DNA from 2 places in the Paenibacillus sp. J31R109 genome. Region 1 is predicted to be linked to the other one. Evidence: a T-box and tRNA genes for the amino acid it is inferred to sense, from the RefSeq annotation. Region 1 holds a T-box; the other holds one or more tRNA genes.
The links. A T-box is a leader RNA that pairs with one kind of tRNA and senses whether it is charged. The one in region 1 lies ahead of ileS (isoleucine--tRNA ligase), so its partner is inferred to be a tRNA-Ile.
Positions count from the first base shown of each region.

Region 2: it has a tRNA-Ile gene. The T-box ahead of ileS (isoleucine--tRNA ligase) is inferred to sense a tRNA for this amino acid. The anticodon was not compared.

Region 1 covers NZ_JCAUAR010000008.1:260,805-268,579, reverse strand. The annotation lists gene AC58QT_RS21245 (SDR family oxidoreductase) at 242-1,102, shown strand; gene AC58QT_RS21240 (small multi-drug export protein) at 1,165-1,641, opposite strand; gene AC58QT_RS21235 (hypothetical protein) at 1,677-2,117, opposite strand; gene AC58QT_RS21230 (helix-turn-helix transcriptional regulator) at 2,114-2,338, opposite strand; gene AC58QT_RS21225 (hypothetical protein) at 2,617-3,264, shown strand; T-box leader at 3,316-3,573, shown strand; gene ileS (isoleucine--tRNA ligase) at 3,655-6,735, shown strand; gene AC58QT_RS21215 (hypothetical protein) at 6,931-7,305, opposite strand; gene AC58QT_RS21210 (ArsR/SmtB family transcription factor) at 7,558-7,775, shown strand, end outside.
Region 2 covers NZ_JCAUAR010000001.1:447,219-454,993, forward strand. The annotation lists gene AC58QT_RS01890 (RidA family protein) at 1-330, shown strand, start outside; gene AC58QT_RS01895 (GNAT family N-acetyltransferase) at 766-1,269, opposite strand; gene AC58QT_RS01900 (dipeptidase) at 1,303-2,697, opposite strand; gene AC58QT_RS01905 (hypothetical protein) at 2,922-3,086, shown strand; tRNA gene AC58QT_RS01910 (tRNA-Met) at 3,176-3,252, shown strand; tRNA gene AC58QT_RS01915 (tRNA-Ile) at 3,263-3,336, shown strand; gene AC58QT_RS01920 (DUF7010 family protein) at 3,407-4,033, opposite strand; gene AC58QT_RS01925 (hypothetical protein) at 4,195-5,448, shown strand; gene AC58QT_RS01930 (ABC transporter ATP-binding protein) at 5,510-6,235, shown strand; gene AC58QT_RS01935 (ABC transporter permease) at 6,222-6,974, shown strand; gene AC58QT_RS01940 (sensor histidine kinase) at 7,000-7,775, shown strand, end outside.

The sequences.
Region 1 (7,775 bases):
CATTCAATTCGAATCTCACTCATTCCTTCTAATCAATAAGGATATAGCATGAAATGCGTTGGAATAAATAAATGAAATCCAGTATGATGGCATTATTAAATTCCGGTAAGCGCACCGGAAGCCTATTGACGGTATCCAGTCTGGGGAACCAGTTCAGATTAAACGAGCTCGATCATGTTAAAGCTATGACTATAAGGCGAGCTTGGTCATACGGTATTTTATAAAAAAAGGAGAAATGAAAATGATCCTTATAACTGGAGCAAACGGGAAAACTGGTCGTGCAGTAATGAAAGCTTTGCTTTCTAAAGGAGAGCGGATAAGAGCTTTGGTTCGTAGAACGGAACAAATCGAGGACATTAAATCATTAGGTGAGATGGAAGTCGTTACAGGAGATATGCTGGATCAAAAGGCTGTAGATGAGGCATTGGTCGGAATTAGGGCTGTATACCACATTTGTTCAGCTATGAATCCCGATGAAGTTCAAATCGGACAAATAATCATACAAGCAGCTCGCTTGGCTGAAGTTGAACATTTTGTATTCCATTCCGTCATACATCCCGTCATTCAAGAAATGCCGCATCATCAGAAAAAACTCATGGTTGAGGAGCTCCTGGTGAATTCAGATATCCCCTATACGATTATTCAGCCAGGTATATTTATGCAGAACATACTCGAGTCTTGGAAGATGCTTAGTGAAAAAGGTATCTTTCAACAAAAGTATTTTACGACTCAAGAAACTCGCATATGCATGATTGACTTAGAAGACTTAGCCGAGGCAGCTGCAATCATTCTTACTCGTCCGGGACATACATGGGCTTCATATGAACTTTCTGGACCTCAAAATTTATCATTGTCTGATATGATAGCAGCAATGGAACAGCATTTTGGCCATGAAATCAAAGTTGAAACGCCTCAAGACGAAATGTTCGCAGCACAATTAAAAAAGCGTGGATCAGGTGACTATCAAATAAATACAACATTAAAGATGTTTCAACATTACAATGAACATGGATCTATCGGTAATTCCAATGTTTTAACGTGGATATTAGGTCGTAAGCCGAATGATTTTTCATCTTTCATTCATAGAACATTAAGACTATAAATACAAAAAAAAGGCAGCCATCATAATGATTGGCTGCCTTTTTTTCAAATATATTTTATTGCCTAGGTCATAAAAGTAAGTCCAAAATGCGCGCCGACCGCGAATAACACCGTCCAGAAAGCTAGGCTGACGGTCATCCAGATCAGAACTTTGCGGCGCGGGGCTTTAAAAAGCATGCCGAAGGCGGCGGCGATCTCCGTCCCGATGAGGAGGGGGCCAATAATGGAGAGACCGGGTAGCCCGTATTTGACGAAAAGACTATGGGCGCGTTTGCTTTTTTTGCTATCCTGAGATAGATCATTATCTTGTCCTCTGGCGGCACGCTTCCGTTCTTTCCATTGCTGCCAGCGGTCAAACAAGAACACGACGAGCAGTACAGTCATCCAGTTACCAGCAAACGCCAGAATCGTGGAGAGTACGGAGTTCAACCCAAACGCAATGGCTATCACCACAATCGCGGACGATTCGACCCAAGGCAAGGCTGACAAGACGAACACGGCCAAGTAAGACCATTCTTGTAAATACTCCTCAATATTCATTTACTTCCTCCTCCTATCTAGATGGTGACAATGAGTCAACTACGATCCCAATCTCGCAGCCCTTTCCAATACAAAATTTGCTGAAGAGCTCCTAAAAGAGTTAATCCCCCAATCGCGGCAGCCTTGCCGTCTGGTATCAACACGACCAACCCGATTAGCAGTGGAATTGCTGAGTAGTACAGCATATATACCCGGCGGGTAACTTTGTAATTGATCCATTGCTGGCCTTCATCTTCTTCACGAAACTCTGGCGGGATGAAAGTCGCGAGTCGAATGCGGCGCTTTGGATAACGTTTGTTATGAAAGAGAACCAGAGCCGTCCAAATTACAACCAAACTGACCGTACAGGTGGTCATCGTATAACGCAGCCACTCTGGTGAGAATTCCCGGTAATGAAGGACCAGCATAGCGACACCGACGAGAAGAAAAATAAACGCGCCTAATAGCGGAGAACGGAGCAATCGTTCCAGCTTCATTCCATGATCCCTCCTTCAGGCTCCTCATGTGCTTCCAGGTAGAACACATCTTCAACCGACACCTTGAACACTCGAGCTATTTTCAAAGCCAGCAAGGTGGAAGGCGAGTAATCGCTCTTCTCGATCATTCCGACCGTCTGGCGGGTGATGCCGGTTCGTTTGGCTAAATCCTCCTGTGTCCAATCGAAGCGGGCACGCAATTCTTTTACGCGGTTCTTCACGAGACAGCCGCCTCTCTGTATATCATGGAAATGGAGTTCGAAAATGCAACTTATATATTACAAAATGTAAAGGATCATTGTCATTATGTCAAGCATCATTTGCGTATAGTACAAACGTCGCGTGAACCACAAGGATTATCGCGAATCATGTCGAATATTGCTAGTTGGAATAATATGTAAGTAAATAGGGGGTAACAAAGTGAAAAAATGATAGTTTCTATGGCGATTATTGGTGGTGTCACGCTAACCTTCGCCACGCGCTGGCAAATGCAACTGGCATGAGTATTGACTGGGAATCCGAAACGAATACGATTGTCATTGATACGAAGCGTACGTCTTCCACCGCCGGTATACCCTATAAAGATTCTTCCTCATACCAACCTGGCACCAATCCCAACGCGCAACCTACACCAGCTGTTCCACCGAAATCGAATGAACCTTCCAGTAGTGACACGGAATTCTCGAAGCTGCCAACATCGAGTGTTCCTAATTCCATTCTTAACTTTCTAGTCAAAGCAGAGAACCCTCTGGTAGTTTACAACTATTATGATAAAATGTTTTGGCTTAGGTCAGATAACCCAGGAAAAGGGTTGCAAGAAAATCAGAAGTTAGTATTTAATGTGGTTAACCAAGATTTCAAATCGTTCATAGTTCGGTACTGGCCTTCAGAAAGTGCTGGGTATCATAACTATATCGTAAAAGATCAAAACGGGAATGTGTACCCCATCGAGAATACGAGTCAATCCTACCCATATGAAACGAACCAACCTCGTGATACAGAAAGTCGATTTAGGACGGCTTGGCAAGGGACAGTTCATTTTAATAAAGGGCCTGTAACACAGGTTTACCTGTACTATACGCCAATTAGTACCAAGCATGACTCGGAGCATTTGTTGGTGGATTCGTATTTTAGCACAAGCAACTGATGTTGACATTTAGTGATTTTGATGCAAAAATGAATTAACTGAATGTTCGAATAAAATTCATTGACGAGAAAGAGTAAGCTAATCCCCTTGTTCCACAGAGAGTTGGCACATGCTGAAAGCCAACGTTCAAGACTTAGCCGAAAATCCTCTCCGAGAAGGAAAGCTGAAGTAGTTCAGTAAGCTGACCCGGGATCCAGCCGTTACAATGGACGCGTATGATGGTACGTAGTGAGAGGTGTCGTAAGATCATGGGTTGCATGATCATTACGGAACTAGGGTGGTATCGCGAGATGAAATCTCGTCCCTTATGGGGCGGGATTTTTCTGCGTTTTTCCACGGTGCCGTCAATGAAAAGAACATCAAGTTGTATCTAGAGGAAGGATGAGAAGTATGAGAAAAGTGGATGTAAAAGAGATGGCAAGGAACCGTGAGCTCCGTGTTCTTGAGCAGTGGAAACGAAACGATACATTCCGCAAATCGATTGAAAACCGGGAAAATAAACCGAATTTTGTCTTCTACGAAGGTCCACCAACAGCGAATGGGGAGCCTCATATTGGGCATGTACTTGGTCGTGTCATTAAAGACTTTATCGGCCGTTACAAAACGATGTCTGGTTACCGCGTCGTTCGTAAAGCGGGTTGGGATACACACGGTCTTCCAGTGGAGCTAGGTGTGGAAAAAAGATTAGGTATCTCCGGGAAACAGGAAATCGAGACTTACGGTATCGCCGAATTCGTGGAGAAGTGCAAAAGTAGTGTTTTTGAATATGAGAAACAGTGGCGTGAAATGACCGAAGCGATCGGCTACTGGACGGATATGGAGAACCCGTATGTTACACTGACGAATGATTATATCGAGAGTGTATGGCATATTTTATCCACCATTCATCGAAAAGGGCTGCTGTATAAAGGGCATCGCGTCAGCCCGTATTGTCCTGATTGCCAGACAACGCTTAGTTCTCACGAAGTTGCGCAAGGGTATGAAGATGTTAAAGATCTGAGTGCCACCGTAAAATTCACAAGTAGCAATGGTCAGGAACATTTTCTAGCATGGACGACAACGCCGTGGACGCTGCCTGCTAACGTTGCTTTAGCTGTGAACAAAGATTTGGATTATGCCAAAGTGAAGCAAAATGGTGAAGTGTATATCGTCGCAAGCCAACTCGTTGAAAAGGTCATGAAAGAGAACTATGAGATCCTTTCCACGCATAAGGGTTCTGAATTTGTAGGCACTTCCTATTTAGCACCATTTGGCTATTTGCAAGTGAGCAAAGGACATATCGTTGTAGACGCAGACTATGTCAGCGACACCAGCGGTACTGGCATCGTGCATATTGCTCCAGCTCACGGAGAAGATGACTATCGCACGGTTCGCCAGCACGAATTGGATTTCGTGAATGTTGTAAACGCGGCTGGTCGTTATACCGATGAGATCACTGATTTTGCAGGACGGTTTGTGAAAGATTGCGATATCGATATAGTTAAAAACTTGTCTGAGCGTCATTTATTGTTTTCGAAAGAACGTTATGAGCATAGCTATCCATTCTGCTGGCGCTGTAAATCACCACTTCTCTATTATGCGACGGAGAGTTGGTTCATCAAAACGACCGCCATCAAAGAACAGTTGATCGAGAACAATAGTAAAGTCACCTGGTATCCTGCGCATCTTCGTGAAGGTCGATTTGGAAAATTTCTGGAAGATCTCGTGGATTGGAATATCAGTCGGAATCGCTATTGGGGGACTCCTCTCAATGTATGGGTATGCCAAGACTGTTCAATGGAATATGCACCAGACAGCCATAAGGATCTTCGTGAGCGGTCAATCGATCCAATCGAGGAAAGTCTTGAATTGCATAGACCTTATGTGGATAAAGTAAAGCTTCGGTGCTCATGTGGTGGTGTTATGGAAAGAACTTCAGAGGTGATTGACGTCTGGTTTGATAGCGGGTCCATGCCATTTGCCCAGTATCATCAGCCTTTTGAACACACAGAGCAATTCCAGGAACAGTATCCTGCTGATATGATTTGCGAGGGGATCGATCAAACGAGGGGTTGGTTTTTCAGCTTACTGGCCGTCTCCACCCTCTATAATGGGAAAGCTCCCTATAAGGCTGTTTTATCAACAGGTCATGTACTCGATGAAAATGGTCAAAAAATGTCCAAAAGCAAGGGCAATGGTATTGATCCTTGGGAGATCATTAACGAATATGGAGCGGACGCCTTCCGGTGGGCGTTGTTATCCGATAGCGCACCATGGAATAGCAAACGTTTCTCCAAACAAATCGTGGCTGAAGCAAAATCCAAAGTCATCGATACGATCAATAATACACATGCTTTCTATGCGTTGTATGCGACGATTGATGGATATAAACCCGATGAGCATCCGCGGCAGGTTTCTACACATGTATTGGACCGTTGGATACTATCGAGATTGAATAGCACCTTGCAGCATGTTGTAAAAGGGTTGGAGGTCTATGATTTCTTAAATCCAGCGAAGCAAATTGAATCCTTTGTAGATGAACTAAGCAACTGGTATATAAGGCGTTCGCGGGATCGTTTTTGGGGGAGCGGATTAACCGCTGATAAATTAGCAGCGTACCAAACGTTACGTGACGTTCTAGTGACGCTTGCACGAATGATAGCACCGTATGCACCGCTCATCGCAGATGATTTGTATGCTAATTTGGGAGGGATGGAAAGTGTTCATCTCACCGATTATCCAACAATGAACGAGACTGTACGTGATGTATTACTTGAAAATGATATGGAAGCTGTGCGACGAATCGTAGAATTGGCTCGCAATATCCGGAATGAAACAGGAATCAAGACCCGGATGCCACTGTCCGAGTTGCTCATTTCATTGGATGGTGACGGTAATTTGAGTCAATTCGAAGACATCATTAAAGATGAGATCAACGTCAAAGAAATCCGAGTTGTACAGAGTGATGCGGGCTTCGTGCACTACAATTTCAAATTAAACTTGAAGTCTGCAGGTAAAAAGTACGGCAAATTCGTTGGTCCTGTGCAGAATTATTTGAAGCGGCTTTCCGCTGAACAAACCAAAGAGGCCATCGACAATGGCCACCTGGATGTTACGATTGATGGTGAAAAGCTGCATATCCAGCTTGAAGATTTGCTTGTGGAAAAACTAGCGAATGATGGCTTTGCATCAGCAACCGGTTACCAAATGACAGTCGCGTTAAATACGACATTGACCGAAGAACTGGAACAGGAAGGTATCGTAAGGGAAGTCATACGTGCCGTTCAAGACTATCGTAAAAAGCTAGGGCTCCCTATCGAAAAACATGTTCATCTCGTTCTCGATGTGGAGGAGAAGCTGAATGCAGCGTTACTGCGTTTTGAGCATGTTTTGAAGGAAAATGTGTTGCTATCCCGTGTTAGATATGCGAAAGAAGCCGACATGGAAGAAGCTTCGTTCGGGGAATATCAATTCGGTTTGCTGATTGAGTAGATAAATAGGCTGCCTGGATTACAACCGGGCAGCCTGTTAAATGAATGTATGATATCTTAATCTCATGAACAGGAGTGAATCTTATGGAAATCTATATATCAAATGAGTTTGGAACTTTAGAAAATGTTGGTGGACATACTCATTATTATTTAAAGAAGGACATTTAACACTTGGCGAGTGGGATTATACGTTTATTCAACATTGAACTGAAATGACACGGTTGGATAGTCCGAGAAGCTGAGTCGATTGTAAGCTACCCCCAATCATTTGATCATCATAATGAGTCAAATAAAAGGAGAGCGAAATATGATTGGGAAGAATAAGCTGGCCCCATTGACCCTTGCAAGCCTCTGCTTGTAGTGAATTTTGAATGGCAGTCCCGTTGCAAACGAATGAATGATAGGATTGGCGGGTTAAAAATCCTGTTGCATAGGAGAAATCGGCAGAGGTCACGTTTACTTGCAAATTGGTCCCATCATCTAACTGAATGGTCACCCATTTATTCATACATTGAAAAATGTTTGAAATCCCTCGTCTGTTATCGGGATATGAGGGGAAGCTATTCCACATATGATTATCTCCTTTGAAATTAAAGTTCGGACGATACTCCTCCGAGTGATCGGATCATACATTGTTTTCACCATATGCGATGGAATGGGCATTTGTGCACAGGTTGAACAGAACCACACGTGGGCCCAGGGTAAATCAATATTTTTTGATTAAGTAATTGACCTCTTATGAAAAAGATGGTAAATTGATACTATAAATTAAATCAAAAAAAATTGATTAATTGTACTATTAATGCTAAAGAAGGTGTAGACAATGATTAAAGAAATACCGATTGCATCAGTGAATGAGCCAATTCTATCTTTAAAAGAGTATGAATCAAAATTCAAAGCACTTGCCGATGAGAAGCGATTACAAATCATGTATGAACTTACTCAGCGTGGTAACACCTGTGTGTGTGATCTTACTGAAATTGTAGATATGCCTCAATCTAAACTATCTTATCATTTGAAAATTTTGTTGGATGCGGGGAT
Region 2 (7,775 bases), on a different contig from region 1:
GCCATTCGTGTAGGTGACCGAATTGAAGTGGCAGGCACAACGGCGATGAAGGATGGCGAGGTGGTCGGTGTAGGCAACCCCTATGAGCAAACGCGATTCATTCTTCAAACGATTGAACAAGCGTTGCAGGAGTTAGGTGGTCAGCTTTCCGATGTGGTGCGAACCCGGATGTTCGTAACGGATATTTCGTTATGGGAAGAGTTCGGCAAGGCGCATGGGGAATATTTCCGCGATGTGCAGCCAGTGGCCACGATGGTCGAAGTGAAGGCGCTGATTGACCCACAATTGTTGATTGAGATCGAGGTAGAGGCGATTGTGACGAAGGGATAGATGGAAAAACGATCAGCAATAAAGCGCCACAACTCCATATCACCGAAATGATTTCGCATTTCGCAGGTAGGGAGGAGTAGCGCTTCTAATCATAAACGCTCCCTTCCCCGAAAGGACGGTGTAGGCGTTTATTTTGTTTACAGAATTTATAAGTTTTGGGTTTTGGGTTCCCATTCAGCTTCTCGCTATGTGCAGAGAACTGCAAAAATACATCTTTATTAAGGAGAATAGACCGTTTATCGAGGAATTACTGCAAAAATACATCCTTTTTTACCTATATTCCATAAAAAGGTAAATATGGTGGAGGAAGATGCATATTTGCATCTTTGCTATAAGACTACGACTTTTCTAGTGGAAAAAGATGTATATTCGCATCCTTTTTAGATTCTGACTTTCCGAGGACGGAGCAGTCGTGTTTCTTATTCTAGTCGCCGACTATCCTACGCGTTTACCCAAAATAATCAGATCCCGCTCAACGCCATCTAACTCAGCGACACCAGGCAAATGCGCCCAATTGGTGAAGCCGAATTTGCGGAATAGTTGGAGGCTTGGCTCATTGTGCCCGAAAATAAAGCCTAGCAAGGATTTGAGCCCAAGCCTTGGACTAGCTTCAAGTGCTTGTTCCATCAAGTATCGTCCGATCCCTTGACCACGCGAGGCTTCATCTACGTAAATGCTCACTTCCGCTGTTGCGTTATAAGCAGGGCGCCCATAGAAGGACTGAAAACTCAGCCAGCCACAGATGCCTTTCTCATTTTCAAGCACCCATAGCGGGCGGAAGTCAGCAGAGTGTTCATGAAACCAGTGCTCACGTGAAGCTGTTGTTACAGGCTCTGTATCTGCGGTAACCATACGTCCCGCAATCGTAGAATTGTAGATACGTACGATTTCTTCTAAATCATCTAATTGTGCATCACGCAAGTGTAATGGCTTCCCCATAGCGTTACTCCTTTGTCCCTGGCTTTATCAGTGTTAGTTAGATTCTGTTGTAGTTGCAGCCAAACCCGCAAGCTTCAACCAGTAACGACTAATTGTCTCTGTCCCATTGTCCCAATTCATGAGGTGGAAATGCTCATTCGGAGCGTGCAGATTTTCGCCTGGCAGCCCAAACCCCATAAGTACCACAGGTGCATGTAATACACGTCCTAACACTTCGACAATTGGAATTGATCCTCCGCTGCGTGTATATACGGGCCATTCACCAAACGTCTCTTGATAAGCTTCCGCTGCGGCTACCATCACAGGCTCATCGATAGGTGTAATGAAAGGATTTCCTCGCAATTGGCGATCTAATGTGAGGGTCACACCTGGAAGCGTTTGGGCATGAATATGGGTTTCGACCAAATCCATAATTTCCTCTGGCACCTGTGCAGCGACTAAGCGACAGGCAATCTTGGCTGTTGCACGATTAGGGATGATAGGTTTGATTCCCTCGCCCTGAAAGCCGCCGCTCACGGATGTGATTTCAAGCGTAGGTCGGGAGGTCGTTTGTTCGTAAAAAGAGAAGCCTTGCTCCCCATAGAGTTCTGTAACGCTCAAATTCGACTTAACCTTGTTCTCATCAGGTTCAACTAGCTTGAACGCTTCTCGCTCTTTATCCGAAAGCGCAATGACTCGGTCATAAAAACCTTTTACAGCCACACGGCCATGCTCATCATGAAAAGAACTGAGAAGCTTGGACAAAGCGTGAATTGGGTTTTGTACCGCACCGCCGAAAAGTCCGGAATGTAAATCACTGTTGGCACCATCCAATGTGATTTCGAATCCTGCTAAGCCGCGAAGCCCATACATCAGAGCTGGTTTGCCAGGGCCATGCATTTGTGTATCCGAAAGTACAATGGAATCGGCTTGTAATTTGGCGGCATGTTCTTCAACGAAGGCTGGAAGATTCTTACTTGCAATTTCCTCTTCACCTTCGATGCAGAATTTCACGTTAACCGGAAGAGAGCCTTGTGTTTGTAGAAAGGCTTCAACAACTTTTACATAGAGGAGGAGTTGGCCTTTGTCGTCTGTACTTCCGCGACCGAACAACTTATTATCACGGATAATCGGTTCAAAAGGAGGTGTTTCCCACAACTCTAATGGCTCAGCGGGCTGTACATCATAATGTCCATAGATCAAAACGGTCGGTTTACCGGGCGCATTTAGCCAATCGGCATAAACCACAGGGTGACCTTTTGTAGGAATGATTTCAATGTTCTGGAGTCCAGCTTTTTGTAAAGATTGTGCAGTCCACTCCGCGCATTTCTGAATATCCGGTTGGTGCTCGGCAACTGCACTTACACTTGGAATCCGCAAAAATGCCATGAGTTCCTCTATGTGTTGATCCCTATGCATTTGTAAGTAACTTTTGATTGATTCTATCATGGGTGTTTTCTCCTTTTTCTTTTGCCAAAATAGTCTACATCACTTAACTTCCCCAAAAGCAGGGAAATTCCTGCAATTCCTGTAAACCGTCACATTTTATTTATCACATGGTCAAATAGTTGTTTTTATAAATCCCAAAGTAGGTCTGCACATTACATGCTAATAAGAGAACCTTTTTATGGATAAGCTACATGTAACGATCTAACAGCCATGGAGGGATACGCATGAACTGGATATACTGGGCGAAATTATACGATTCGAAGTTTCAAGCAGGCGTTTTGGCAAAACGAATGGAAGAAGATTGGTGGATCTATGGGTACGAATGCCCGCAAGAAGTAGAAGTGTATAAGTCGAAAAAAGGACGCTTTGGCGTCAGATACAATACGTAAACCAATTCCATCTGCATAAAATTAACGCTTGACTAAGACATCTCCGTTAGTGTATATTTATTTTTGTCGCTGTTGAGCGGCATACATGACGCGGGGTGGAGCAGCTCGGTAGCTCGTCGGGCTCATAACCCGAAGGCCGCAGGTTCAAATCCTGCCCCCGCAACCAAATTTCATTAGGGCCTATAGCTCAGTTGGTTAGAGCGGTCGGCTCATAACCGATTGGTCGGGGGTTCGAGTCCCTCTGGGCCCATAGTACGGAAACCCTTGGTAGATAAGGGTTTTTATTTATTTTAGAGACAATTACAAGCCTCTCGTTCTCATCAATGTTGATGGGAATGAGGGGCTTGTTTTTGCTTACTCAGTAGCATCATCCAGATTCGCAGACCTGTCGCCCAGAGCGTTACAGAGGAGCCGAAGCCGATAAAAATAGACCGGGGCACTATAGAAACATGGCCAAACGTACCGTCGATTGGTATATTTAAAGAAATGATACCTAGTAAACAGAGTACTGCACCTGTACCATAATAAAATTTTTCTCGAAATAAGGAAGCTAAAGGAAAGAAATGAATGCCAACAATCATCGCCATGATAGGGAAAAAGACTTCAAAATGATCGAGTGTATTACAAATGACACTTGCAAGAAAGATCGCAACGCCTTCCAACCCAAAAACCAAACCAAATTTTTGGTTCAATCGTTTCGTATCTTCCTTTTCTTCCTGTGTTACAGCATGACGTATACTACGCGATTTGACAAAAAGTGAAATGGCTCCACTAAGTAAGATAAGGGTTACGATAGCTGAAAGCATAAGTGGCCATGGAGCTCCAAGTTGATGGGAACCAACAATACCAATAGATGACCAGAGCGCACCAAAGAACGTCATAAACATGACACCATTGGCAGCACCCAAGACATTCGCTTTCGATAGTTTTACAAGTTGACTCATCATTCACCATACTCCTGACATGTTTAATTTGGCAGCTACGCCATGACATAAAAAGAGTTAATACTTTGTTAATAATCCATTTAGATGGATTCAATAAGCGTATTATAAAATAACTAATAAGGAAACGTTTCCCGCAAATTATTTCTATATAAAGGAGAAAAGAGATGAAACTTAGTAAAAAATCAATTACCGTACTTTCTTTTACCGTTGGAGCATGTTTATTTGTATCTACGGCATTTGCTGATGCGCTGCTTGGATCTGGATATGACCGATTGAAGGATTCAGTGAAAAATACGGCTTCTGTGATGGAAAAGGGTCTTAATAACTACACGGTTGAGACGATGTATACGTTGAAAGATAATGATCAAATTTTACTCCAATCTTCAAATTTCCAGAAGATGGATACGGCGAACCAAGTCAAAGAGAATAAAGAGGTAACGAAAAACGCCAAAGGTGAAACGACCTCCAGATATATGTATTCCGACAAGAAGCAAACGATAGACAAGAACGAATTGGAGAATACATATTATGTATTTGATCATTCGGGAGATGTGAACCAAAACCGTAGAGGACCTGCCGATTTCGAGAACCCTTTTAATCAAAAAGGTGCAAGTGAGGTAGAGAAAATCGTCGATGCCGTAGTTGGTTCCTTGAAAGATTATGTACAAGTTGAAGAAGGAGCAGACGGCGGTAAAGTGTTTTCTGGAAGTTTGTCCGAGGCACAAGTGCCGGCACTCGTGAATGCCGTATCCTCCTTCGGTATTAAACAAATGCTGGATAATGAAAGAGATTTACCAGCTATAGAGAGCGATATTTTCGTGAAAAAGGTTATCGGTACGGCAAATGAAAGTAAGAATGGCTATCTAGAAAATCTAACGGGTGAGATCACGCTGTCAGGTAAAGATAAAAATGGGGTTCAGCATGACTTAAACCTCAATGTGATGCTAAAGCTGTCTGAGATTGGCAGTACGAAGATTAACAAGCCTGATCTTAGCACGGCTAAGGTTGAGAAGGTTAGTCAGAATAGTGGGTTCAGCACTAAATATGTGGGAACCTATCAAAACGATATTATTATGGACAAAGACGGTAAATTCACGAAAATTGGTGAGAGAACAGTTAAAATCACAAGCGTAGAGGGCGATAAAATTTCTGGATCGTATTCCGAAACTGTCATTCCTGGTTTTGAGGGCGAGTATCCAAACAAGGATGCATTTAATTTTGAATACAACCTAGCGACGTCTCCTATGTTTACTTACACGGATTCAAAAGGTGAACAGAAACAAGGAATGGTACATCCTAACCAGCCAGGTAAGATTTATTTTGATATGAATCTTGCAATTAGAGATAAAAATGATTACAAACAAAGCAACAGCATGAAGCCATTCTATGATGGAGAATTTAGACGCGTATTTGAATAGGAATGATTCTCAGGAGGCTGCTTATGCGGCTTCCTGAGCATTTTTAGGGAGATGAGATGAATTGACAGTCAAGGCGATTGAAATAACGGGCTTAACCAAGTCATTTACGAATGGCCGGGGCATTAGCGATTTGAACTTAGATGTCGATCAAGGGGATATCTTCGGTTTTCTGGGACCTAACGGCGCAGGGAAAACCACTGCTATGAAGATGATAACAGGTCTTATGAAGCCTGACAGAGGCGATGTGAAAATTTTCGGAGCGAGTGTAGCAGAAGATTATGTCAATGCCATGAAATATGTAGGCTGTATTATTGAAACAGCGGAGTCATACCCCTATTTGACAGCGAATGAAAATTTAAAGTTGTTTGCAAGATTTTATCCAGGTGTTGATCAGCGAAGAATAGATGAATGTCTTGAAATCACGGGAATGTTGAAATATAAAAATGAGAAATCCCAAAAGTTTTCGCTCGGAATGAAACAAAGACTCGGTATAGCGGCGGCGATTCTGTCCAGACCGAAACTGTTAATTTTGGACGAGCCACTAAATGGGTTGGATGTAGAAGGCATGCTAGAGATGAGGAAGTTGATTAAACAACTCTCGCAGGAAGGTACGACTTTCTTTATTTCAAGTCACTTGATTCACGATGTGGAATTAACATGTACGAGAATTGGTATTATTTATGGCGGCAAGCTGGTGAATGTCGAATATACCCAAAATATTCTGTCGTTCTATTCATCGCTTGAGAATTATTTTGTTAGTGAGGTGGACAGGAATGGAAGGGTTTAAGGCTGCATTTATCAATGAAACCGTGAAGTTGCTCAAAAAGAAAAAAATAATGGCAGCCGCGATATTGTCCATTCTTGCCGTACTGATCGGTCAAATTGCTGTCACGACGATTAAGCATGGCTTTGGATTACGAGTAGTAGGGAGTGTAGAATTTCCTATTGCTGTGCTCACGTTTATTTCTTACACGTTATTACCACTATTTGCTGTTTTTGTGGCAATCGATATGTTTAATGGTGAATCTTCATCGAATACGATGAAAATAACCCTATTGAGACCCGTTTCCAGGTTCGGTGTGTTTAGCGCTAAGGTATTGAATTTAGCCTTATTTATTGCTGGTAACTTATTGTTTATTATGGTGCTTTCGCTTCTAGCTGGGTTTATTTTTAACCCTTCGTCTGCCAGTTTGGTTGGGATTTTTAAAGTGATGGTGTCCTATGGTTTAACTTTTTTTCCTGTATTTGTGTTTGCGCTGATCGTCGTACTGTTATCCAACCTCATTCAGGGTGGACTGGCTGTATTTTTCCTCGCTATCCTTGTGTTTATTGGATTTAATTTTCTTGGCATTGTATTCTCATCGTATTCGAGCTTTTTTATTACGTCGATGTTTGATTGGTATACACTCTGGATCTCTGAATCGATCAATTTCTTCAAAATCATCCGTCAGATTCTAATCATGTCCGGTTGTGGTATCATGTTATTTACGACGGGCTATTATTTGTTTGACAAGAAGGATATATAGGAAGGACGTCTAGAAAGGAAACTACATGCACTTAACGAAACGTTTTTTCACGATGAATACATTGGCCGTGCTGCTCTCCATTGGATTGACGATTCTGGCTGTCATCATTTTTGTTGCAGCGTATGCGAAAGTTTTTGGGCGCGAAGCCAGTATAAAAGAATTTCAACATACGTTCGAGGTCCGGGCAGCCATCAGTGAAATCAAAAGAGAAGCGCAGACCTTTAAGTTCGAGGAACTTTTGGATAAGAAATACCAACAAGAGTTGTCTGAACGTGTGAACGTTTTGGATGCGAGTGCAATCATTATTCTGAATCGAGAGGTTTTGTTTACCACTCATAATTTTAACAAGATTGAAATAGAGAAAAGCTTGATGCTGACCAGTGAGTCTAATCGTGATGAGTTAGAGCTTGATGGCAGCATGTATATGTTTAATCGAACGGACTACAAACTCCCGTCTGGCGACAGAGGTGTTCTATTGTTGCTTGCGCCAATCAAGATTAAGACCAATTTATATTGGTCGCTTGGTATCTTTACGGTCAGCTTTTTCACGGTTGTTTTTATGCTCATGAATTTTTGGATTTCCTATAAGTTCTCCCGCGGGATAATTATTCCGATTTCCAGGTTAAAGGATGCTGCGATCAAAATTAGGGAAGGCGATCTAAGCAGCGAGATTGCGGAAGATGGCGAAGGCGAGATTCGGGAATTGGGCCAAACTTTGGAGTTAATGCGGATTAAGTTGAAGGAGTCTGTTCATTTACAACAAAAATATGATGATAACCGGAAGTTTCTTGTTTCAAGTAT